2 regions of the Hydrogenophaga pseudoflava genome follow, and region 1 is predicted to be linked to the other one. Evidence: predicted binding sites of a transcription regulator. Region 1 holds the regulator's gene; the other holds the start of a gene.
The links. The regulator LexA, encoded in region 1, represses DNA repair genes until DNA is damaged. The targets are predictions, from matches to a motif close to ACTGTATNNNNATACAGT.
Positions count from the first base shown of each region.

Region 2: the regulator LexA is predicted to act here: its motif matches at 5,740-5,757, upstream of HPF_RS09450 (DNA topoisomerase IV subunit B).

Region 1 is NZ_CP037867.1:2,817,147-2,828,948, forward strand. Features, by position in the region: gene HPF_RS13505 (NADP-dependent isocitrate dehydrogenase) at 1-932, opposite strand, end outside; gene HPF_RS23915 (superoxide dismutase) at 1,190-1,771, opposite strand; gene xseA (exodeoxyribonuclease VII large subunit) at 1,865-3,163, opposite strand; gene HPF_RS13515 (MotA/TolQ/ExbB proton channel family protein) at 3,481-4,125, shown strand; gene HPF_RS13520 (ExbD/TolR family protein) at 4,146-4,583, shown strand; gene lpxK (tetraacyldisaccharide 4'-kinase) at 4,594-5,700, shown strand; gene HPF_RS13530 (Trm112 family protein) at 5,681-5,881, shown strand; gene kdsB (3-deoxy-manno-octulosonate cytidylyltransferase) at 5,878-6,660, shown strand; gene adk (adenylate kinase) at 6,787-7,443, shown strand; gene HPF_RS13545 (asparaginase) at 7,518-8,483, opposite strand; gene lexA (transcriptional repressor LexA) at 8,573-9,253, shown strand; gene HPF_RS13555 (hypothetical protein) at 9,386-9,736, shown strand; gene HPF_RS13560 (D-2-hydroxyacid dehydrogenase family protein) at 9,784-10,791, shown strand; gene HPF_RS13565 (type IV pilus assembly protein FimV) at 10,860-11,802, opposite strand, start outside.
Region 2 is NZ_CP037867.1:1,940,436-1,952,237, reverse strand. Features, by position in the region: gene HPF_RS09470 (MBL fold metallo-hydrolase) at 1-354, opposite strand, end outside; gene HPF_RS09465 (hypothetical protein) at 425-616, opposite strand; gene parC (DNA topoisomerase IV subunit A) at 613-2,952, opposite strand; gene HPF_RS09455 (lytic transglycosylase domain-containing protein) at 3,007-3,741, opposite strand; gene HPF_RS09450 (DNA topoisomerase IV subunit B) at 3,741-5,708, opposite strand; gene HPF_RS09445 (MFS transporter) at 5,875-7,119, shown strand; gene HPF_RS24065 (hypothetical protein) at 7,116-7,244, shown strand; gene HPF_RS09440 (class I SAM-dependent methyltransferase) at 7,244-7,792, shown strand; gene dapA (4-hydroxy-tetrahydrodipicolinate synthase) at 7,897-8,781, shown strand; gene bamC (outer membrane protein assembly factor BamC) at 8,826-9,956, shown strand; gene HPF_RS09425 (hypothetical protein) at 10,044-10,400, opposite strand; gene HPF_RS09420 (hypothetical protein) at 10,621-11,133, opposite strand; gene HPF_RS09415 (JmjC domain-containing protein) at 11,137-11,802, opposite strand, start outside.

The sequences.
Region 1 (11,802 bases):
TGCGGCAGCTTGGCGATCTTGTTGTACAGATCGACCATGCCGTTGTTGACGTTGACGCCCAGCTCCTTGAACAGCTCGCCGTGCTTCTCGAAGGCTTCCTTGTAGAAGATTTTCACGCAGTGGCCGAACACGATGGGGTGCGAGACTTTCATCATGGTGGCCTTGACGTGCAGCGAGAACATCACGCCGGTCTTGCGGGCATCCTCGATTTCCTTCTCGTAGAAAGCCAGCAGGGCCTTCTTGCTCATGAACATCGAGTCGATGACTTCGCGGTCGAGCAGGGAAACCTTGGGCTTGAGCACGATGGTCTTGCCGCTCTTGGTGATCAGCTCCATCTTCACGTCGCGTGCCTTGTCCAGCGTGATCGACTTCTCACCGTGGTAGAAGTCGCCGGCGTGCATGTGAGACACGTGCGATTGCGAAGCTTGGCTCCATTCGGCCATGCTGTGTGGGTTCTTGCGGGCGAACTCTTTCACCGCACGGGGGGCGCGGCGGTCCGAGTTGCCTTCGCGCAGCACCGGGTTCACGGCCGAGCCGGTGCACTTGGCGTAACGCGCCTTGATGGCCTTTTCTTCGTCGTTCTTCGGGTTCTCGGGGTAGTCGGGAATCTTGTAGCCCTTGGCCTGAAGTTCCTTGATGGCCGCCACCAGCTGCGACACGGAGGCGCTGATGTTGGGCAGCTTGATGATGTTGGCCTCGGGGCGCAGCGTCAGCTTGCCCAGCTCGCCCAGGTAGTCCGGCACCCGCTGCTCTTCGGTCAGGTATTCGGGGAACTGCGCCAGGATGCGGGCGGCGACGGAGATGTCGCTGGTGGTCACGTTGACGCCCGCGGGGGCGGCAAAGGTGCGGATGATGGGCAGGAACGACGCCGTCGCCAGCAGGGGCGCTTCGTCGGTGAGGGTGTAAACGATGGTCGAGGACGGTTGGCTCATGGCATGGCTCCTGATGTCGTTGTTGGAAATCCGCCGCTCCCGACAAACTCGGGGCAAGCGGTCGATGGTGTGGGATTTTGCTTTCAGTCCTCTGACCTCGGCTTCAAAATTCGAAGTGTTATCTCACATAACAAAATTGAACATCAAAAACTCCAACTTTTTTTCACCGTTGCCTTGACCTCATGGGTCCGAGGCCATGAAAAAAGCCCGAAGGCATGCACCTTCGGGCTTCGCCGAACCGGATTGGTCCGTCGCAGTCAGGCGAAGTTGCTTTCGGCAAACGACCAGTTGACCAGCTTGTCCAGGAAGGTTTCAACGAACTTCGGCCGCAGGTTGCGGTAGTCGATGTAGTAAGCGTGTTCCCAGACGTCCACGGTCAGCAGGGCCTTGTCACCGGTCGTCAGGGGCGTGCCGGCGGCGCCCATGTTGACGATGTCCACGGAGCCGTCGGCTTTCTTGACCAGCCAGGTCCAGCCGGAACCGAAGTTGCCCACGGCGGACTTGACGAAGGCTTCTTTGAAAGCCGCGTAGCTGCCCCACTTGGCGTTGATCGCAGCGGCCAGCGCACCGGAAGGCTCACCGCCGCCGTTGGGCTTCATGCAATTCCAGAAGAAGGTGTGGTTCCAGATCTGGGCGGCGTTGTTGTAGATGCCACCGCTGGACTTCTTGACGATCGATTCGAGGTCCATGGACTCGAACTCGGTGCCCTTCTGCAGGTTGTTCAGGTTGACCACATAGGCGTTGTGGTGCTTGCCATGGTGGAACTCCAGCGTTTCCTTGGAGTAGTGCGGTGCCAGGGCATCGATGGCGTACGGCAGTGCGGGCAGGGTGTGTTCCATGTGGGGTCCTCGTCTGTTGAGTGGGAAAAGTCCGGCGCATTGTAGGCAACACGTTGAACCGCTGCTGCCCTCAGGGGAAAAGAGGCCCGCCCTTCAACGGTCCACAGTCAGATCCACCGAACCGTCCGCCAGGGTCGCCGTGACGGACTGGCCCGGCCGCACCTGCGCGGCCTGGGTGATCGCGCGTCCATCACGGTCAGAGAGAAATGCATAGCCGCGCTCGAGCACCAGCATCGGATCCAGCAGGCCGAGCGCCGCACCGCAACGATCCAGCCGCTGCACGTGCGCCGACAGCGCGCGTGCGACCGCCTGGGGCAGCGTGAAGGACAGCCGCTCGAGATGGAGGGCGTGGCGCTGCTGGCGCAGCTGCACCGCCGACGTGAGCCGGTGCTGCAGGGCCGACAGCCGCTGGCTGCTGTCGTGCAGACGGCCAGAGGGGCGCCCCAGCCGCTGGGCCAGCCGGTCCAGCCGCTGCACCCGCAGGTCCAGCCCCCGCCAGACCACATCTCTGAGATCGGTTTCGAGCTGCTCCAGCTCGTCAAGCCGCTGTTGCCGGGCCGGTGCGCACAGCTCGGCCGCCGCCGTAGGCGTGGGGGCCCGCAGGTCGGCCGCAAAGTCGGCCAGCGTGAAATCGGTCTCGTGCCCGACGCCGCAGACCAACGGCATGGGCGCGCGCACGACCGTGCGCACCACCGATTCGTCGTTGAACGCCCAGAGGTCTTCCAGCGATCCCCCTCCACGAACCAGCAGAAGCACATCGCCTTCGCAGGAGTTCCTGAAGCGCTCGTAGGCCTGCTCCAGCGCCCGGCAGATTTCCTGCGGCGCCTGTGCCCCTTGCACCGACGCAGGATGCACCAGCACCGGTATGTGGGGCACCCGCCGCCGCAGTGCGGTCACCACGTCGCGCAGCGCAGCGGCTCCCAGCGAGGTCACCACCGCGATGCTCCGCGGCTGCGACGGCAACTCCCGTTTGCGCCGGGGGTCAAACAGCCCCTCCGCCTCCAGCTTAGCCTTGAGCCGGATGAACTGTTCGAACAAAGCGCCCTGCCCCGCCGGTTTGAGCGCTTCAACGATCAGCTGCAGATCCCCACGCGGACCATAGACATCCAGCCGGCCCTGAGCTTGCACCAGCAGCCCATCCCGCGGAACAAACTGCAGCTGATCCGCCGCACGGCGGAACATGGCACAACGCAACTGCCCCGATTCGTCCTTCAGCGAGAAGTAGCAGTGTCCGCTGGCGGCACGGGAGAAGCCCGAGATCTCGCCACGAACTGCCACGGGGTTGAAGCGCACAGACAAGGCGTCCGCAATCGCTTGCATCAGCGGCCCAACCGCCCACACGCGCCGCGCAGAGCCGTCGTCCGGCGTGAAAAACGGCTCAGACACTGGCATCTCCGGGGCGAACCTGTCCACAAGGCGCGCCGTTGCTGGAATCCGTGCCCTCGACCCCCGTGTCATCTAGGACCTGCGGGAAGTGGCTTGATTTCAAAGCACTTTGGGCTGCCTGTTTTGTCATCGAACTGTTGAAACGCAGACGTTTGGCGGGATGCGCCGCCATCGAGGCACGGTTCTGCACAAAGTTATCCACAGAATCTGTGCATGGACCCCAGGGTCGGGTTCGGGTGGAGAGGCTGGTGCATCGGCGCAGGACTGCTGCGGGCGGTCGCAGGGGCTGAGACATAATCAAAAGATTGCACCGGAGCCCTGATTTGTTTTCCATCATACAAGCCGCTGGCTGGCCGATCTGGCCCCTCATCTTCTGTTCAGTGATCGCTCTCGCCCTCGTGATCGAGCGTTTTGTCAGCCTCAAGGCGGCCAAGGTTCTGCCGCCACAACTGCTCGAGGAAGCCATCATGGTTTCCCGCAACGGCGTCCCCAACCCGGATGTCGTCACCCAGCTGGAGCAGAACTCGGTGTTTGGCGAGGTGCTCGCCAGCGGCTTTCGGACCCTGAACAACAACCCCAGGGCCACCGAAGACGACCTGAGATCTTCACTGGAGGGCGCGGGACGCATCGCCGGTTCGCGGCTGCAACGCTACCTGGGGGCGCTGGCCACGATCGCCTCCGCAGCCCCTCTGCTGGGTCTGCTGGGCACGGTGATCGGCATGATCGAGATCTTCGGCTCCCAGGGTGGCGACGGTGGCATGGGCACCATGCCGGGCGGCGGCAATCCCACCCAGCTGGCGCACGGCATCTCGATCGCCCTGTACAACACCGCTTTTGGCCTGATGGTGGCCATTCCCGCGCTGATTTTCTGGCGCTATTTCCGCGCCCGGGTCGACGACTACCTGCTGGCCATGGAAGTCGCCACGGAGCGGTTCGTCCGCCACCTGGTGACACTGCGCAACAAGTAAGCAGCGCCCGGGAACCCCGCATGAACTTCCGTCCTGGAACCCGTGATGAGCCGGAGATCAACCTGATCCCTTTCATCGACATCCTGCTGGTCGTGCTGATCTTCCTGATGCTGACCACGACCTACAGCAAGTACACGCAGCTGCAGGTCAATCTGCCGGTGGCCGATTCCGAGGCCCAGCGCAGCGCCCCGAAGGAAGTCATCGTCTCGGTCAGCAGCGACGGCCGCTACGCGATCAACCAGTTGCTGCTGGACGGCTCGTCCGTCGAGTCGCTCACCCGTGCGCTCGAAGAAGCAACGCAGGACACACGCGACATGGTGATCATCATCAGCGCAGATGCCGCGGCCACCCACCAGTCGGTGATCAACGTGATGGACGCGGCGCGGCGCGCCGGGCTGGTGCAGATCACCTTCGCCACCCAGCAGTCCGGCTCTGCCCCGTCGCGCGGCAAGTCCTGATATCCCCGCCATGACACTCCCGGACGCCGAAGCCCGGTGGCAAGCGATCTGGGCGCAGCGGGGCTGGAAAGCCCGCCTGCTGTGGCCGATGTCCCAGATCTACCGGGCGCTGGTCGGCTTGCGGCGGCGCCGCTACGCACAGGGTCAATGGCCAGTGGAACGCCTGCCCGTGCCGGTGATCGTGATCGGCAACGTGGTGGTCGGTGGCGCGGGCAAAACGCCCACGGTGATGGCGCTGATCTCCCATCTGCGCTCGCGGGGCTGGTCGCCGGGCGTGGTGTCCCGGGGGCACGGGAGGCTGGGTGAAGGACTGCTGGAGCTCACATCCGGGACAACGGCCTCGGAGGCTGGGGACGAACCCACCCTGATTCACCGGAGCACAGGCGTGCCGGTCGTGGTGGGAAGGCGTCGTGCGCACGCTGCCCGTGCACTGCTGGCGGCGCACCCCGAGGTGGACCTGCTGCTGTGCGACGATGGGTTGCAGCATCTGGCACTGGGACGTGACATCGCCATCGCGGTGTTCGATGACCGGGGCACCGGCAACGGATGGCTGCTGCCGGCGGGCCTGCTCAGGGAGCCCTGGCCTCCTGCCGCGGAAGACCCGTTCTCGCCACAGTTTGTCTTGCTGCAGCGACGGGCTGACTCCGCACCGGTCTCGCCCCCTGCCTTGCCCGTGGGCGCGACCTTGTTTGTGGCCACCCGGCGTCTCGCTGGCGTCGCCCGCGGTCCTAGTGGCAGTGAACGGCCCTTGTCCGAACTGGCGGGCCAGGACCTGGTGGCCGTGGCCGGCATCGCCCGGCCGGATGTCTTCTTCGAAATGCTGCGCAACCAGGGGCTGACCCTGTCCCGGTGCATGGCCCTGCCAGACCACGCGCCACCGGACGCCTACCAGGCAGTCCTGGATTCACCCTCATCCACCGTGGTGTGCACGGAAAAAGATGCGGTCAAGCTGTTCGCCCAGGCACTGGCGCTGCCAGCCGACCGGCGCCCGTCCCTGTGGACGGTGCCATTGGAGCTTCAGCTCGACCCGGCCTTTCTGGCTGAACTGGATCATCGGCTGGAGGCTCTGCGTGCAAGCGCGCGACTATCATCGCCTCATGGATACCAAACTGCTTGAACTGCTGGTCTGCCCCGTCACCAAAGGCCCTCTGATCTTCGACCGCGAGGCCCAGGAACTGATCTCCCGCAGCGCCCGGCTGGCCTATCCGGTGCGCGACGGCATTCCCATTCTGCTCGAGCACGAAGCCCGGACTCTGAGCGACGAAGAAGCCGCTCGGCCACCGGCACCCACCGCATGAGCGCGGCTGTCCGGACACCGGCCTTCAGCGTGCTGATTCCGGCGCGCATGGCCTCCAGCCGCCTCCCGGACAAACCTCTGGCAGACATTGCGGGCCTGCCCATGGTTGTTCGTGTGGCCCGGCAGGCGCTGCTCAGCGGCGCCCGCCAGGTGGTGGTGGCGGCCGACGATCCCCGCATCCTGAGCGCCTGTGCGGAGCATGGCGTCACGGCGCTGCTCACCCGTTCCGACCACCCCTCCGGCAGCGACCGGCTGGCCGAAGCCTGTGAACTGCTTGGCCTGGCTGACGACGAGCTCGTGGTGAATGTGCAGGGGGACGAGCCGCTGGTGGACCCCGCGCTCATTGCCGCAGTGGCCACGCAGCTGGCGCAAAGGCCCGATTGCGTGATGAGCACCGCCGCCCACGCCATTGAGCAGGTGGAAGACTTTCTCAATCCGAACGTGGTCAAGGTGGTGCTCGACCGGCGGCAGGTGGCGCTGTATTTCAGCCGCGCGCCCATCGCCTGGTGGCGCGACGGCATGTCGAACGGCCAGCCGCTCAGCCTGCCTTCTCCGGCCCCTTGGCGGCACATCGGCGTCTACGGATACCGGGCGGGTTTCCTGCGCCGTTTTCCGTCGCTGGAGCCGGCACCGCTGGAACTGACGGAGTCGCTGGAGCAACTGCGCACCCTATGGCACGGTGAGCGCATTGCGGTGCATCTCGCGACCCATGCGGCCGCTCCCGGTGTGGACACCCCCACGGACCTGGAAAGGGTCCGGGCGCTGCTCCGGAAGTCTTGAACTGCGACACTGTCTGTAAGGCAGTGTCGGGGTAGGCCATGCTATCCTCGTTCGACCCTCGATACCGGGGCCAGCTCAGCCGCGGAGACAGGCGAGCACGAATGAAACACTGATACAAGGAAGACGATGAGACTGATCCTGTTGGGCGCTCCTGGTGCGGGCAAGGGCACACAAGCCACCTTCATCTGCCAGAAGTACGGCATCCCCCAGATCTCGACCGGCGACATGCTGCGTGCCGCCGTGAAGGCTGGCACGCCTCTGGGCATGCAGGCCAAGGCGGTCATGGACGCCGGTGGCCTGGTGAGTGACGACCTGATCATCAACCTCGTCAAGGAACGCATTGCCCAGCCCGACTGCGCCAGCGGCTTCCTGTTCGATGGCTTCCCGCGCACCATCCCGCAGGCCGACGCTATGAAAGCGGCCGGCGTGAAGCTGGACTACGTGCTGGAAATCGACGTGCCGTTCGACGCCATCATCGAACGCATGAGCGGCCGCCGCTCACACCCCGCCTCAGGGCGCACCTACCACGTGAAATTCAACCCGCCCAAGGTGGAAGGCAAGGACGACGTCACCGGTGAACCGCTGATCCAGCGCGACGATGACAAGGAAGAAACGGTCAAGAAGCGCCTGGAGGTGTACAGCGCCCAGACCCGACCGCTGGTCGACTACTACAGCCAGTGGGCCAGGACAGATCCGGCCGCCGCCCCCAAGTACCGCGCCATCAGCGGCACCGGTTCGGTGGATGAGATCACAGCCCGCGCGTTCGAGGCCCTGGCCGCCTGACCCAGCGCCCACTCCTCCTGCAAACCCGGCAACTTGCCGGGTTTCTTTTTTTGTCGTTGCAACGGGCTGGCGCGTCAGGGTTCCAGCAGCGAGAGTGCCAGAGCCAGCCGCGCCTTCACAGGGGGCAGTCCGGCAGAGTCGGGCATGGGATTGGCCGTGTCAGGAATCACACGCCCTCGGGCGCAGCGCGTGGCCCTGACCACCCGCACACCACGGGCCATGGCCTCCGACAAGGCCGAGGCCAGCGACTGGTGAACCGTGCCGTTGCCGGTGGCAGCCACCACAATGCCCTGCGGACGCAGTGCCGGGTCGGCCTGCAGCAGCGCGCGAACGATGGAGCCGTCGGCATCGGCATGACTGGTCACCAGTTGGACGCGTGGCAGCGCATCGGCCCGCAGCACCCGCGCCAGCAGTGCCTCAGAACGCTCGGCGGTCGGGCGGCTTGCGGGAGGATGGAACCACCGGACCTCGCCTTCTTCCACACACGCCATAGGGCCGGCGTCGCCCGAATCGAACGCATCCACCCGGTAGCTGTGAACCTTGGTCAAGTGCTCGGGCGCGTGCACCAGCCCCGCACAGACCACCACACACCCTCCGACCTCGGGATGACCCGCCACGGTCACGGCATCCAGCAGGTTCTGAGGGCCATCGGGCACAAGGGCGGTGGCTGGGCGCATCGCGCAGGTGAACACCACCGGCTTGCGGGGCTGCAGCACCGTCTGGATGAAAAAGGCAGTTTCTTCCAGCGTGTCGGTGCCGTGTGTGACCACAACGCCGGCAACCTCGTCGCGTGCAAGGTGGTGAGAGAGCCGAAGCAACAGCCGCTTCCACAGACCGAAGTGCATGTCCTTGCTGTCCACCTGGTCCACCTGCTCCACCTCCAGTGGACTGCCTTGCAGCGCTGGAACGCCCCCCAGAAGATCTTCCACACGAACCTGCCCTGCCACATATCCCACGTTATCTCCTGCCCGGGCGGCCCGCCCGGCGATCGTTCCGCCAGTCCCCAGGATCACGCAAAAGCCTCTGTTGTTGTCGCTCACTTGCCAAGTCTCCGAAACTGTTTAAAAATACAGATACTGGATGTACAAACAGCCTGTCCAGCCGCATCCCACCTAACCACGAGGTTGACATGATCGAGTCGTTCCCGCCCAAGCTCACGGCCCGCCAGCAGCAAATCCTGGAGTTGATCCAGAACGCCATTGCCCGCACCGGCGCTCCACCCACCCGCGCAGAAATCGCCACCGAGCTCGGATTCAAGTCGGCCAATGCGGCCGAGGAGCACCTTCAGGCGCTCGCACGCAAAGGCATGATCGAACTGGTCAGCGGCACCTCCCGCGGGATCCGTCTTCGCAGCCGGGAACTGCAGGCCATCAACGATCAGCGGACTCATCAGCTTACACTGCCGATGCCCGGCCTTTCTCAGCTCATGCTGCCCCTGATCGGGCGGGTGGCTGCCGGCTCACCGATCCTCGCTCAGGAACACGTCGACCAGACTTATCACGTCGAGCGCAGCCTGTTCCAGCGCACACCTGACTACCTGCTGCGCGTGCGCGGCATGTCCATGCGCGACGTCGGCATCCTCGACGGCGACCTGCTGGCCGTGCAGTCCGGCAAGGACGCGAAAAATGGGCAGATCGTGGTGGCCAGGCTCGGAGACGATGTGACTGTCAAGCGTTTCATGCGCCGCGACCACCAAATCGAGCTGCACGCGGAAAACCCGGACTACAAAACGATCGTGGTGCAACCGGGTGAACCCTTCGAGATCGAAGGCCTCGCCGTGGGCCTGATTCGCAACAGCTTCCAGATCTGACCCGCAGGGTCGGTGCCGCCCTCGCAGGTGGCGGGCGTTTTGCCAGAACAGCACACTGTCCTTGGCAAACCCTGCGAGAGCGGCTCTTCCGAACCAATCCTGCCTGTGTCCAACCCCTTTCCGGAGTTTCACATGGGAATCCGCATCACCTCCAAGACCTGGCGCGCTCCGTTGCAGTTGATCGACAACTGGCTGCCGTCACCTCCTTGTCCCAACAAGACCCGCAAACCGCTGCCAACGTTGATGCAGCGGTTTGTCAGGGCCGGATGGTTGGCCAACAAGCAACCGAAACAGTCGCTGTCGGCCTCTCACGGCGCTTCCATGGCCGAGGTGTCGCGGCCCTCACAGACAGCAACCATCCGCTTGAAGCACACCAGCCAACCGGATCGAAGCGCTTGCCTGGTGATTTCAGGGCGCATGGCCGATGTCTGCGCCGAACTGGATCGTCTGGCCGCTCTCGAGCACCGCACCGAACCCGCCTGACAGCTCAAAGTCTGTACAGAATGCTCATGGCGGCACAATAGTGCTCCATGAACATCGTGATACTGGACGACTATCAGGACGCCGTCCGAAAGCTGGATTGCGCAGCGCGCCTCGACCCCTATCCCGCCAAAGTGTTCACCAACACGGTCAAGGGGGTCGGGCAACTGTCCATACGGTTGCGGGATGCCGACATCGTGGTCCTGATCCGGGAAAGAACCCCGGTATCCCGTCAACTGGTTGACAAGCTGCCTCGCCTGAAGCTCATTGCGCAGACGGGGCGTATCGGCAGCCATATTGACGTCACTGCCTGCACCGAACGCGGCATCGCCGTGGCCGAAGGCACAAGTTCCCCGATCTCCACCGCCGAGCTGACATGGGCTCTGGTCATGGCGTCGATGCGGCGCATTCCCCAGTATGTCGCAAGCCTCAAGCACGGCGCCTGGCAACAGTCGGGGCTGAAGTCATCGTCCATGCCCGCCAACTTCGGCCTCGGCATGGTTCTTCACGGCAAGACACTCGGCTTGTGGAGCTATGGCCGCATCGGCAAGCTGGTCGCTGCTTACGGCAAGGCCTTCGGCATGCAGGTGCTGGTCTGGGGTGGCGATGAGTCCTGCCGGCAGGCCGTTTCCGACGGCTTTGAGGTCGCAGCCAGCCGGGAAGATCTCTTTGAGCGTTCGGATGTGCTCAGCCTTCATCTTCGACTCAGCGACCGCAGCGCGGGCTGTGTCACGCTGGAGGATCTTTCTCGCATGAAGCCGACCGCCCTGCTGGTCAATACATCCAGAGCGGAACTGATCGAGGCCGAGGCCTTGCTGACCGCGTTGAACCGGGGGCGCCCAGGCATGGCCGCCATCGATGTTTTCGAATCAGAGCCGATTCTTCAGGGGCATGCGCTGCTCAGGCTCGAGAACTGCATCTGCACGCCTCACATCGGCTACGTCGAGCTCAGCAACTACGAGACCTTGTTCTCGGCTGCGTTCGACAATGTGGTCAATTTCATCAAGGGAACGCCCACGAACATCGTCAACCCTGGCGCCCTGCAGGTGCGACGCTGACCATCAGGCTCAGCAGCGCCAACAAAAAAGCCAGCACGTGTCTGGCTTTTTTTGTTGAGCAAACATGCTCACTGTGTGGACTGTGCGCCCTTGCCCGGTGGGATTTCTCCGTCATCGGGTGGCGTGAAATCCAGAACTTCAAAATCAATGAGGTTGCCCATGTCCGCGGCCTCCACTGCAGAGATGCCCGTCGATGACGCGAGCCTGGCCGTGGGCTCCACCGGCACCACAACGTCGGGCAGCGATGCTTCGAACGCCGACGCGTCGTGCAGCGCATCCAGGTCGATATCCAGGCCAAGACGGGGGGAGGCGTGCGGGATTTCATCCATCGGTTCGGTCAACCGTTCCGAAGCTGCCGCAGAGGACGAAACAGCAGCCATCTTCGGCCCCGCAGCCTTGAGAGGACGAATCGCCGTGTGCTGGAAGTCAGAAGAAGGGGTGCTCGAATCGCGCTGGATCACATCCTTCGCGATGGCGTGGAGGAGCAGGAGCTCACGGTACGCTTCGAGATCAAACACCTCCGACTCGGGATCGGCCGCATCCCTGAAGATGGACTTTTCGATGACATCCAGCACCTTGGGCTGAGGCCACAGTGCCTGAATCCGCCCGAACGCAGTCTCGTAGGCTTCCAGGCCCCGGTTGGAGTCGCTGTACTGATCGAACGGCGGGGCACTTGCATTGAACTGGCGGTTGAACTCTTCGCGCAGCTTTTCGTACTCGTCGCGCCGCCCCAGCCGGTGGTAGAGCTTGAAGAGGTCAAGATACGCGAGCGCACTGGGCTCCTGGCTTTCGTGCAAATGCATCTTGAGGACACCGATCGCCTGGTCAAACTCGCCCAGCGAAACGAAAAAATCCGACTGCTGCTGGACGTCGAACAGTTCTTCCGTAGCGACGGACCGGGACACGCCGATGTGGCTGGTGCGGAAATCGCGGCGCTCGGAAGTGGACAAGGGCATCGCTCCGCTGTCACCAGAACCTCTGCGCACAGGACCCAGTTCGTCCAACCCGGAA
Region 2 (11,802 bases), 880 kb from region 1:
CCTGGGGCCGACCAGGGTGGACGGCGACGCGCGCGGCCCCCAGACCGGGTCGGTCAGCAGGCGCTTTCCGCCAATCTCGATCAGCACCGTCGAGTGGCCCAGCCAGGTGGCGCGCAGGCCGCTCTGCGGCCCCTGGCGCCAGCCCTCGCGCGGATCGGTCGCGGGCAGCGGCGCGGTCGGCACGCGACGTTCGCCACCCCAGAGAAAGTCCTTCAGACTGGGAAACGGAGCGTTCGGGTCGCGCAGCCCCGGCGCCACCGGGTAGACGTTGTGGAAACCCTGACCGCGCCACTGGGACGAGGCCTGCATGCGCTCCAACCGCAGGCCTTCGGCCCGTTTGCCCATCGACTTCATGGCCATCCTTTCCAAGAAACGCCATTCTGGCGACGGCGCGCCGCCCCGCGAAGTCCAGGGTGATTGCCCGTCAGGATTTTTTCTTGCGCTGCGCCGCACGCCGCACCTGGCGGCTCTGCCGGGCCAGGTCGCGCTCGGCCTGCTTCGCACGCTCGGCCTCGCGCCTGGCTTTCAGGCGCTTGCCCAGCATTCGTGCAAAAAAGAAGGTGAGCGCGAAGCTCGCCAGCATCAGAAACAGGCCGATACCGTCGGTGCTCATCATTCCACCCGGGTGATGCGGTTGGGCTTGAAGCCCAGGTCGGCCGCCTTGCCCTTGCGACCGCGCGCGGCCCGGGCGTTGTTGAGGCTGCGGATCTCCAGCGTCTCGTCGCGCTCCTTGCCACCGCGACCAATGCCTTCGATCTTCACGCTGCGCGTGTAGGCGCAGGCGCCCGCCAGCGTGTCCTTGTCTTCCAGGTCGATCAGCATCAGGCCGCGACCGCCCTTCTCCATCGACTTGAGTTCGCCGATCTCGAAGGTGAGGATGCGCCCGCCGGTCGACGCGCAGGCCACGTGCGTGGCACCGGCCAGCGGCTGGCCACCGGACGTGTTGGCCACGTGCGAGGGTGCGCAGATGGCTTCGCCCTCGCCCACGCTGATGAAGGCCTTGCCGGCCTTCTGGCGCGAGACCAGATTCTCGACCGTCGCCAGGAAACCGTAACCGCCCGTGCCACTGAGCAGCAGCGTGGCATTGGCCGGGCCAGCGAAGTAGTGCAGCGGCTGCGTGCCACTTTCCAGCTCGATCAGTGTGGTGATGGGCTGCCCGTCGCCGCGCGCGCCGGGCAGGCTGGCCACGGGCACGCTGTAGACGCGGCCGTTGCTGCCGAAGACGATGAGCGTGTCCACCGTGCGGCATTCAAACGTGCCGTACAGGCCGTCGCCGGCCTTGAAGGCGAAGCTGGCGGCCTCGTGGCCGTGACCGGTGCGCGCACGCACCCATCCCTTGCTGGAGATGACCACCGTGACCGGCTCGTCCACCACCTTGATCTCGGCCACGGCCTTCTTCTCGGCCTGGATCAGCGTGCGGCGCGGGTCGGCGAAGGTCTTGGCGTCGGCTTCGATCTCCTTGACCATCAGGCGCTTGAGGCTCGCCGGGTTGGCCAGGATGTCTTCGAGCTTGCCCTGCTCTTCGCGCAGCTCCTTGAGTTCCTGCTCGATCTTGATCGCTTCGAGTTTGGCCAGCTGGCGCAGGCGGATTTCGAGGATGTCCTCGGCCTGGCGCTCGCTGAGCCTGAAGGCCTCGATCAGCGCGGCCTTGGGCTCATCGCTGTGGCGGATGATGCGGATCACCTCGTCGATGTTCAGCAGCACCAGCTGCCGGCCTTCGAGGATGTGGATGCGGTCCAGCACCTTGTTCAGGCGGTGCTGGCTGCGGCGCGTGATCGTGGTCTGGCGGAAGGCGATCCACTCTTCCAGCATCAGGCGCAGGCTTTTCTGCGTCGGCCGGCCGTCGAGCCCGATCATGGTCAGGTTGATCGGCGCCGAGGTCTCCAGGCTGGTGTGGGCCAGCAGCGCGGTGATGAGTTCCTGCTGTTCGATGCGGCTGCTCTTGGGCTCGAACACCAGGCGCACCGGCGCGTCCTTGCTCGACTCGTCGCGCACCGCGTCCAGCACCATCAGCATGCTGGCCTTGAGCTGGGTCTGTTCCTGCGTCAGCGCCTTCTTGCCGGCCTTGACCTTGGGGTTGGTGATTTCCTCGATCTCTTCCAGCACCTTCTGGCTGCTCACGCCGGGCGGCAGTTCGTTCACCACCAGCTGCCACTGGCCGCGCGCCAGGTCTTCGATCTTCCAGCGCGCGCGCACCTTCAGGCTGCCGCGGCCGGTGCGATAGGCATCGGCAATGTCGCCCGCCGGGCTGATGATCTGGCCGCCACCCGGGTAGTCCGGGCCGGGCAGGATGGTCAGCAGCTCCTCGTCGCTCAGCTTGGGGTTCTTGACCAGGGCCACACAGGCGTCGGCCACTTCGCGCAGGTTGTGGCTGGGGATTTCGGTCGCCAGGCCCACAGCAATGCCGCTGGCGCCGTTGAGCAGGTTGAACGGCAGGCGTGCGGGCAGCTGCTTGGGCTCCTCGAACGAGCCGTCGTAGGTGGGGATGAAGTCCACCGTGCCCTGGTCGATTTCGTCGAGCAGCAGGCCGGAAATCTTGGCCAGACGCGCTTCGGTGTAGCGCATGGCGGCGGCGCCATCGCCGTCGCGGCTGCCGAAATTGCCCTGGCCGTCGATCAGCGGGTAGCGCTGGGAAAAGTCCTGCGCCATGCGCACCAGCGCGTCATACGCCGCGCTGTCACCGTGCGGGTGGTATTTGCCCAGCACGTCGCCCACCACGCGGGCGCTCTTGACCGGCTTGGCCGCCGTGTTGCCGGAAAAGCCCAGCCCCATGCGGTCCATGGCGTAGAGGATGCGCCGCTGCACCGGCTTCTGGCCGTCGGACACGTCGGGCAGGGCACGGCCCTTGACGACCGAGAGGGCGTACTCGAGGTAGGCACGTTGCGCGTAGGCGGCCAGGTTGTCGTCGCCGGGTTCGGCCACAGGTTCGGGAGTGATCAGGTCTTGGGTCATGGGGTCACAAACTGGAAGAACGGGTGCCATCACGGCACACCTGCACCGGCGTGGTCAGCCGCGGCCGGGCGGGCGCAGCGGCATGGGTGTGGCCGCGGGAATCGCCTCGGCCCGCGCCTCGCTGACGGTGCGCGGAGGTTTGAGGCTGTGGTGCAGGTCGGTGACCTTGCGCACGTAGTTGATGGTCTCAGGGTAGTTGGGAATGCGGCGACCGGCCTTGAGCACGGCACCCTCGCCCGCGTTGTACGCCGCCACCGCCAGCCGCACATCGCCGTTGAAGTAGTTGATCAGCCAGGCCAGGTAGCGCGCGCCGGTCTGGATGTTGGTGCGCGGGTCGGTCAGGCGCTCGCTCACACTCTGCCGCCCGGTGGCGCGGACACCGAAACGCTCCGCGGTGTCGGGAATCACCTGCATGAGGCCCACTGCGCCCTTGGGGCTGACAGCACCGGGATCGAAGCCCGACTCGGTGGCGATCACCGCCTGCAGCAGTTCGAACTCCAGCCCGTGCTGGCTCGCCGCCTCGCGGATCAGATGCCGCACCGCCTTGAATCGCGTCGACAGCTCCATGCGCGTCACGGCCGACGCCGAGGACCTGGTGGGGCGGCTGCCACCGCCCGTCCTGGCGTTGCCGGAACCGGGGTAGAGCAGCTCATAGCGGGCGTGGAGCGGGCGGTCGGCATAGTGGGTGACGCCGTTCTTGTCGCGGTACGCCCAGACTTCGGCATGCGCAGTCCCCGCCAGCGCCACCGCCAGCAGGACACCGCCGAATATCGGGGCCAGACGGGGCATCACACATCCACCTCCACGGAGTCGCCGTGGAGTTCCATGAGTTCACGGCGCGCGGCCGCTTCGCCCTTGCCCATCAGCCGCGTGATCAGGGCCTCGGTGGCGGCAAAGTCCATCGAACCCAGCGTCACCTGCAGCAGGCGGCGGGTGTCGGGGTTGAGCGTGGTGTCCCAGAGCTGCTCGGCGTTCATCTCGCCCAGGCCCTTGAAGCGGCTGATCTGGCACTTCTCGCGGTTCACGCCGTCTTTCTCGGCCTTGTCCAGGATGGCGTGCAGCTCGCCCTCGTCCAGCGCGTACTGCTTGGCCGCGGGCTTCTTGCCACGCGCCGGCACGTCCACACGGAACAGCGGCGGGCGCGCCACGTACACATGACCAGCCTCGATCAGCTTGGGGAAGTGGCGGAAGAACAGGGTGAGCAGCAGCACCTGGATGTGCGAACCGTCCACATCGGCGTCCGACAGGATGCAGACCTTGCCGTAGCGCAGGCCACTCAGGTCGGGCGTGTCGTTCGGCCCGTGCGGATCGACACCGATGGCAACCGAGATGTCGTGGATCTCGGTGTTGGCGAACAGGCGGTCGCGCTCAACCTCCCAGGTGTTGAGCACCTTGCCGCGCAGCGGGAGCACGGCCTGGCACTCCTTGTCGCGACCCATCTTGGCGCTGCCGCCGGCCGAGTCGCCCTCCACCAGGAAGAGTTCGTTGTGCGCGGTGTCGCGGCTCTCGCAATCGGTCAGCTTGCCGGGCAGCACAGCCACGCCCGAGCCCTTGCGCTTCTCGACCTTCTGGCCAGCCTTCTGGCGGCTCTGCGCGGCCTTGATCGCCAGCTCGGCCAGCTTCTTGCCATAGTCCACATGCTGGTTGAGCCAGAGCTCCAGCGCCGGGCGCACGAAACCGCCGACCAGGCGAACGGCGTCGCGCGAGTTCAGACGCTCCTTCACCTGGCCCTGGAACTGCGGGTCCAGCACCTTGGCACTCAGCACATAACTGGCGCGCGCGAACACATCTTCGGGCAGCAGCTTGACGCCCTTGGGCAGCAGCGCATGCAGCTCGATGAAGCTCTTGACCGCCTGAAACAGACCGTCTCGCAGGCCGCTGTCGTGCGTGCCGCCGGCGCTGGTGGGAATCAGGTTGACGTAGCTCTCACGCACTGGCGCGCCGTCTTCGGTGAAGGCCACGGCCCAGGCCGCACCTTCGCCATCGGCGAAGCTGTCGTCCCTGGCGTCGGCGTAGCCCTCGCCCTCGAACAGCGGGATCACCGGGTCGGTGGTCAGGGTCTGCTGCAGGTAGTCGCGCAAACCGCCCTTGTACTGCCAGGTCTGGGTGTCCCTGGTTTTTTCGTTCACCAGCGTGACCTGCACGCCGGGCATCAGCACCGCTTTGCTGCGCAGCAGGTGGGTCAGTTCGCCCAGCGGCAGCGCGGGCGAGTCGAAGTACCTGGCGTCGGGCCAGGCGCGCACCGTGGTGCCCTGCTTGCGGTCGCCCTCGCCCTTGGGCGTCACCACCAGCGGCTCGATCACGTCGCCGGCACCGAAGGCCAGTTTCGCCACCTGTCCGTCGCGGAAGCAGGTGACTTCCAGACGGGTCGAGAGCGCGTTGGTCACGCTCACGCCCACCCCGTGCAGACCGCCGGAGAAGCTGTAAGCACCACCCTTGCCCTTGTCGAACTTGCCGCCGGCGTGCAGGCGGGTGAACACCAGCTCGACCACGGGTGCCTTTTCTTCGGGGTGCAGGCCGAAGGGAATGCCGCGGCCGTCGTCTTCCACGCTCACCGACCCGTCGGTGTGCAGCGTGACCTTGATCTTCTTGCCGAACCCAGCGAGCGCCTCGTCGGCCGCGTTGTCCAGCACCTCTTGAATGATGTGCAGCGGGTTGTCGGTGCGGGTGTACATGCCCGGCCGCTGCTTGACCGGCTCCAGTCCCTTGAGGACGCGGATGGAGCCTTCGGAATACTCGTTCGATTGGGTTGCCATCGGGAAATTGTAAGGTGAGGCCCTTCAAAAGCCTGTATGCAAACACAGATACCGACCGCCGCCTGTCCAGCAATGCCAGGCGCTCATCAATCTGCGCGAGAAATTTCACCACCGCGCGTCCACCCTGCGACGCCTTCGGGAAAGCCGGATTCGCTACAGTGCCGGGATGTCTTCAGCTTCTCCCATCTCCGTATCACCAGCGCGCCTGTCGGCCGCACAGGTGCTGCTCTGCGGCGCCGCCATCGTCACCCTTTCCATGGGGGTGCGCCATGGTTTCGGTCTCTGGCTGCAGCCGATCACCCAGGACATGGGCTGGACCCGGGAAAATTTTTCCTTCGCGCTGGCCATCCAGAACCTGGCCTGGGGCCTGTTCGGCATCTTCGCCGGCATGGCGGCCGACCGCTTCGGCGCCTTCCGGGTGCTGGTCGGCGGAGCGGTGCTGTACGCGGCAGGCCTCGCAGGCATGGCGCTCTCGCCCACGCCGTTCGTGTTCATGCTGACCGCCGGCCTGCTGATCGGCGCGGCTCAGGCCGGCACCACCTATGCCGTGGTCTATGGCGTGATCGGTCGCCAGATCCCTGCGGAGCGCCGCTCCTGGGCCATGGGCGTGGCGGCGGCGGCCGGCTCCTTCGGCCAGTTCCTGATGGTGCCTGTGGAAGGCTGGCTGATCTCGGGCTTTGGCTGGCAGCAGGCGCTGCTCATCCTCGGGGCAGCGGTGCTGCTGATCATGCCGCTGGCACTGTTCCTGCGCGAGCCGGGTTTCAGGGGCGGGGCGGCACCAAAGCGCGAACAGACCATCGGGCAGGCCCTGCGCGAGGCCTTCGGCTACCGCAGCTTCCAGCTGCTGATGGCGGGCTACTTCGTGTGCGGCTTCCAGGTGGTGTTCATCGGCGTGCACATGCCCAGCTACCTCAAGGACCACGGCCTCTCGCCGCAGGTGGCCAGCTACGCGCTGGCCATCATCGGCCTGTTCAACGTGATCGGCACCTACGCCGCCGGCGCGCTGGGACAGCGCCTGGCCAAGCGCCACATCCTGGCCTTCATCTACCTGGCGCGCTCGGTCGCCATCGTGGTCTTCCTCTGGGCACCGCTCACGCCCACAAGCGTCTATGTCTTCTCCGCCGTGATGGGCGTGCTCTGGCTCTCGACGGTGCCACCGACCAACGCGATGCTGGCCCAGATTTTCGGCGTGGCCCACATGTCCATGCTGGGCGGCTTCGTGTTCTTCAGCCACCAGATCGGCAGTTTCATGGGCGTCTGGCTGGGCGGCGTGCTCTACGACCGGACCGGCAGCTACGACGTTGTCTGGTACATCTCGATCGCCCTGGGCGTGTTCGCGGCCCTGGTGAACTTGCCGGTCCGCGAGTCGGCCATCGAACGCGGCCCGCAGCGTGTGGGGGCCGCCGCGTGAGGCCGCTGGCCGTCAGGGCGCTGGTCTGGGCCGCCGTGGCCCTGGCCCTGCTGGGCACGCTGATGCTCTACCAGCGCCCGGACTTCCTGGTGAATCTGGCCGACCAGCTCTGGAGCTGTTTCTGATGCACGGCACGGAGTCGCCTTCCCCCTGGGTGCAACGCTGGTCGCACCTGGTGCCGGTCGGCGGCACCGTACTGGACGTGGCCTGCGGACAGGGACGGCACCTGCGCTGGTTCGCCGGCCGCGGTCATGCGGTGACTGGCGTGGACCGGGACCCCACCGCTGTGGCAGCAGCGGCCAGCGCCGGGCGGGTGGTGCAGGCCGACATCGAGAACGGCCCCTGGCCCTTCGAAGGACAACGCTTCGACGCCGTGGTGGTGACCAACTACCTCTGGCGCGCGCTGCTGCCCGTGATCGTGGACAGCGTGGGCGAGGGTGGCGCGCTGATCTACGAGACCTTTGCAACCGGTAACGAATCGGTCGGCAGACCGTCCCGGCCCGACTTCCTGCTGCAGCCCGGCGAGCTGCTGCAGGCCTGCGCCGGCCTGCACGTGGTCGCCTATGAAAACGGCTTCTGCGACCACCCGGAGCGCTTCGTGCAGCGCATCACCGCCCTGCGAAAACGTCCGTCAGACGCCTCCGTGCCGGCGCGCCACCTGCTCCCTGAATGAGCGACTGCGCTGGGTAGAATGCACGATTCGCGCGCGAGCCGCCGGATCGATTTCCTCAACGTGTCCGGCGCACAGGCCGGCGCCTCTGACTTGAGCCCGAGAACATGAAGACCATCACCGGCAGCATCGTTGCCCTCGTCACCCCGTTCCACCCCGACGGCAGCGTCGACTACCCCACCCTGCGCAAGCTGATCGACTGGCACATCGCCGAAGGCACCGACTGCATCGGCGTCGTCGGCACCACGGGCGAGTCGCCCACGGTGAGCGTCGAAGAGCACTGCGAGATCATCCGCGTCTCCGTCGAACAGGCCGCCAAGCGCGTGCCGATCATGGCCGGCTGCGGCGCCAACTCCACCGCCGAAGCCATCGAGCTGGCGAAATTTGCCCGTGGCGTCGGTGCCGACTGCCAGCTGCAGGTCGTGCCCTACTACAACAAACCGACGCAAGAAGGCCAGTACCAGCACTTCAAGGCGATTGCCGAAGCCACCGGCGACCTGCCCATCGTGCTGTACAACGTGCCCGGCCGTTCCGTCGCCGATATGAGCGTGGACACCGCGCTGCGCCTGGCGGCGGTGCCCGGCATCGTCGGGATCAAGGAAGCCACCGGCAACATCGAGCGTGCCCAGTGGCTGATCCGCGAGGCGCCGGAAGGTTTTGCCATCTACTCGGGCGACGACCCGACGGCGGTCGCCCTGATGCTGTGTGGTGGCCAGGGCAATGTCAGCGTGACCGCCAACATCGCGCCCCGACTGATGCACGAACTGTGTATGGCCGCCATCGCCGGTGACGCCCGCAAGGCGATGGAGATCCAGCGCCGCCTGATGCCCGTGCACAAGAACCTCTTTGTCGAAGCCAATCCGATCCCCTTGAAGTGGGCGATGGAACGCATGGGCCTGTGTGGTGGCACCATGCGCCTGCCCCTCACGCCCATGAGCTCCCCGTTGGAACCGGTGGTCGAGGCGGCACTCAAAGAGAGCGGCCTGATCTGATCACGCCGCTGCCAGGTCCCACCAAGACGTCATCCAAGCTGCCCATGTCCATCACCTCACGCTCTCTGTCTTCGCGCATCCGCCCCACCGTGTCGCTCCGCTGGGGCGCCGTGGCCATGGCAGCCTTTCTCGCCACGGGCTGCTCCGTGCTCGAGGAAGACAAGATCGACTACCGCAGCGCCCGCCAGGTCAACTCCCTCGAAGTGCCGCCGGACCTGACCCAGCTCAGCCGCGAGTCGCGCTACCAGGTGCCTGGCGCCACCGTGACGGCCAGCGGCTACCAGACGGCCCAGCCAGTTGCGGGTTCCTCCGACACCGCCGCAAGCAAGATCGGCGATGTCCGCATCGAGCGCGCGGGCAGTCAGCGCTGGCTGGTGGTGGACCGCCCTGCCGACAAGGTGTGGGGCCCCGTCAAGGACTTCTGGCAGGAGAACGGCTTTGTGCTCACCCTGGACCAGGAAACCCTGGGGGTGATGGAGACCGACTGGGCCGAGAACCGCGCCAAGCTGCCGCAGGACGTCATCCGATCCACACTGGGCAAAGTGTTCGACAGCCTCTATTCAACGGGGGAGAAGGACAAGTTCCGCACCCGGCTGGAGCGCACCCCGTCGGGTGCCACAGAGATCTACATCAGCCACCGCGGCATGATTGAGGTCTACACCGATGCCCGCAAGGACCAGACCGTCTGGCAGCCGCGCGCGGCCGACCCCGAGCTGGAAACGGAGTTCATGCGCCGGCTGATGGTCAAGCTCGGCGTCACCGAGGCCCAGGCCAAAGCGGTTACCGCATCGGCACCGACGCCTTCTGCGGCCCGTGTGGTCACCGTCAACAACCAGCCCGCCGTGCAGCTGGAGGACGACTTTGATCGTGCCTGGCGCAGGGTCGGCCTGTCGCTGGACCGCACCGGTTTCACCGTCGAGGACCGCGATCGCAGCCAGGGCGTGTATTTCGTTCGCTACGTGCCCGCAGACGCCACCGCCGAGTCGGCCAAGCCCGGCTTTTTCAGCCGTCTTTTCAGCAGTTCGCCCGCCCAGGCCAAGCCGGTGCAATACCGGATTGCCGTGCGCAGCAGCGGCACCAATACCACGGTGTCCGTGCTGAATGCCCAGGGACAACCCGACACCACGGCCGATGGAAAGCGCATCGTCGAGTTGCTGGCCGCTGATCTGAAGTAAGGGCCACGCAGGCAAAAGAAATGCCGCCCGAGGGCGGCATTTCTTTTGGCCGGACGATTCGGACCTGGGCCCGAACCGGCTGGGCAATTACTGAGCAGGCTTGGCAGCAGCCTTGGCAGCTTCGGCGGCCTTGTCGGCAGCTTCCTTGGCGGCGTCAGCACCAGCCTTGGCAGCGTCGGCGGCGGCACCAGCGGCGTCCTTGGCGGCATCGGCAGCAGCGCCAGCGGCGTCGGCAGCAGCAGCGCCGGCAGCGGCACCAGCGGCGGCGCCAGCGTTGGCAGCAGCAGCGCCAGCATCCTTGGCGGCGTCGACAGCAGCGCCAGCGGCGTCCTTGGCAGCTTCAACGGCGGGGGCTGCAGCGGGAGCAGCAGCTTCTTCCTTCTTGCCACAAGCGGTCAGGGCGATGGCGGCGAGCAGGCTGGCCAGCAGAACGGTCTTTTTCATGGTGATTCCTCAGGATGTGGATGAAAACAAAAAAATGAATCAACCACAAAAAAACCCGAATCGATGATCCGGGCTTGGTTGACCCAGTCGCTTACCGCTATTAACGATTGCGATCTGGAACGAAATCATACGCCGGAACTGCAAATCCGTATTTACCCTTGTCAACTTTTTCTTTTGTTGACAGTTGGCGTTGCAAAAACACACGCCGTTGGGATTCTTGTCACAAACCGAGGACCGTCGCAGGAAACGAAGGGCAGCCCTGCTGCCAGCAGGCCTGCAACCGTTCATGGAGCAGCGTTCGGCGCTCGGGTCGGCGACTGGCGACCATCAGACAACGGCCGATGTCCAGCCGCTCCATGGTCCAGTCGGGTGACCAGATGGCACTGGGCAGTTCACCCCCCGCCACCGCGCGGCATGCGTGGGCTTCGACGATGTGCGACCAGGTCGTGCGCCACTGCACGAGCCTGGGGTGCAACTCGCGCAGCCGGTCAAAGTCCATGGCCATGAACTGGATCTTTCTGCCGCGACAGGCCCAGTCATTGAGGGCGTCAATGACGGACCTCTCGCCCAGAGGCCAGTCGGCGAAATCAGGATCACTGAGCACAATCTGGGTCCAGCCATCGCGGGCGGCGGTTTGCAATGCCAGCCGCACCAGATCCGCAAACTCGCGGCGCCCCTGAATACGCCCTTCCGGCAATGCCGGGAGATCGTCCGGTATCGGCTGTTGCGTCATCTCTCAGTCCTTTTCACCACCCGCCGTGGACTCCGCATGGAGCCAGCCGGCCTCGAACCAGTCCTTCAACAGGGCCTGAGCGTCGGCGCTGGCACGGCGCACCTGCGCCGCACCCAGGCGACGTTGATCTGCCAGGACGCGCATGAGGCGGGCGTCGGCTCCAGCGGCCCGAAAACTCTCTCCGTTGATGAACAGGTGCCTTGAGTCGTACATCATGCGGGTGCGCCGGTCCAGGCGCAACGCCGTCCCAGGCTGCCATGGGCCCACGGGCTCTTCGAACCACACACGGGGCTTGGGCTCGGTCATCACTTCGCCGAGGGCGCAGGCCAGCGAAGTGCGCTCGGCGAGCATGCGCTGCAGGGCATCGGCCGCGAATGCCTCCAGCGAGGCCGGCATCGCGGCCGGGTGGTCGGTGGCCTCCTGCCCGGGGTCGCGGTACAGCGTGCTGTCCTCGAACTCGTCGGCCATGCGTTGGAGCAGTTCGCCGGCGAGCCCTCCGCGCTGGGGCACGCGGAATCCCGCCGAGTAGGTCATGCAGTCGTCGCCGACGGCAATGCCGTCGTGTGCCCAGCGCGGCGGCAGGTACAGCATGTCTCCGGGGTTGAGCAGGTGCTCCTGCTCGGGCTCGAAGTTGCTCAGTATCTTGAGCGGAACATCAGGCTCCAGCGA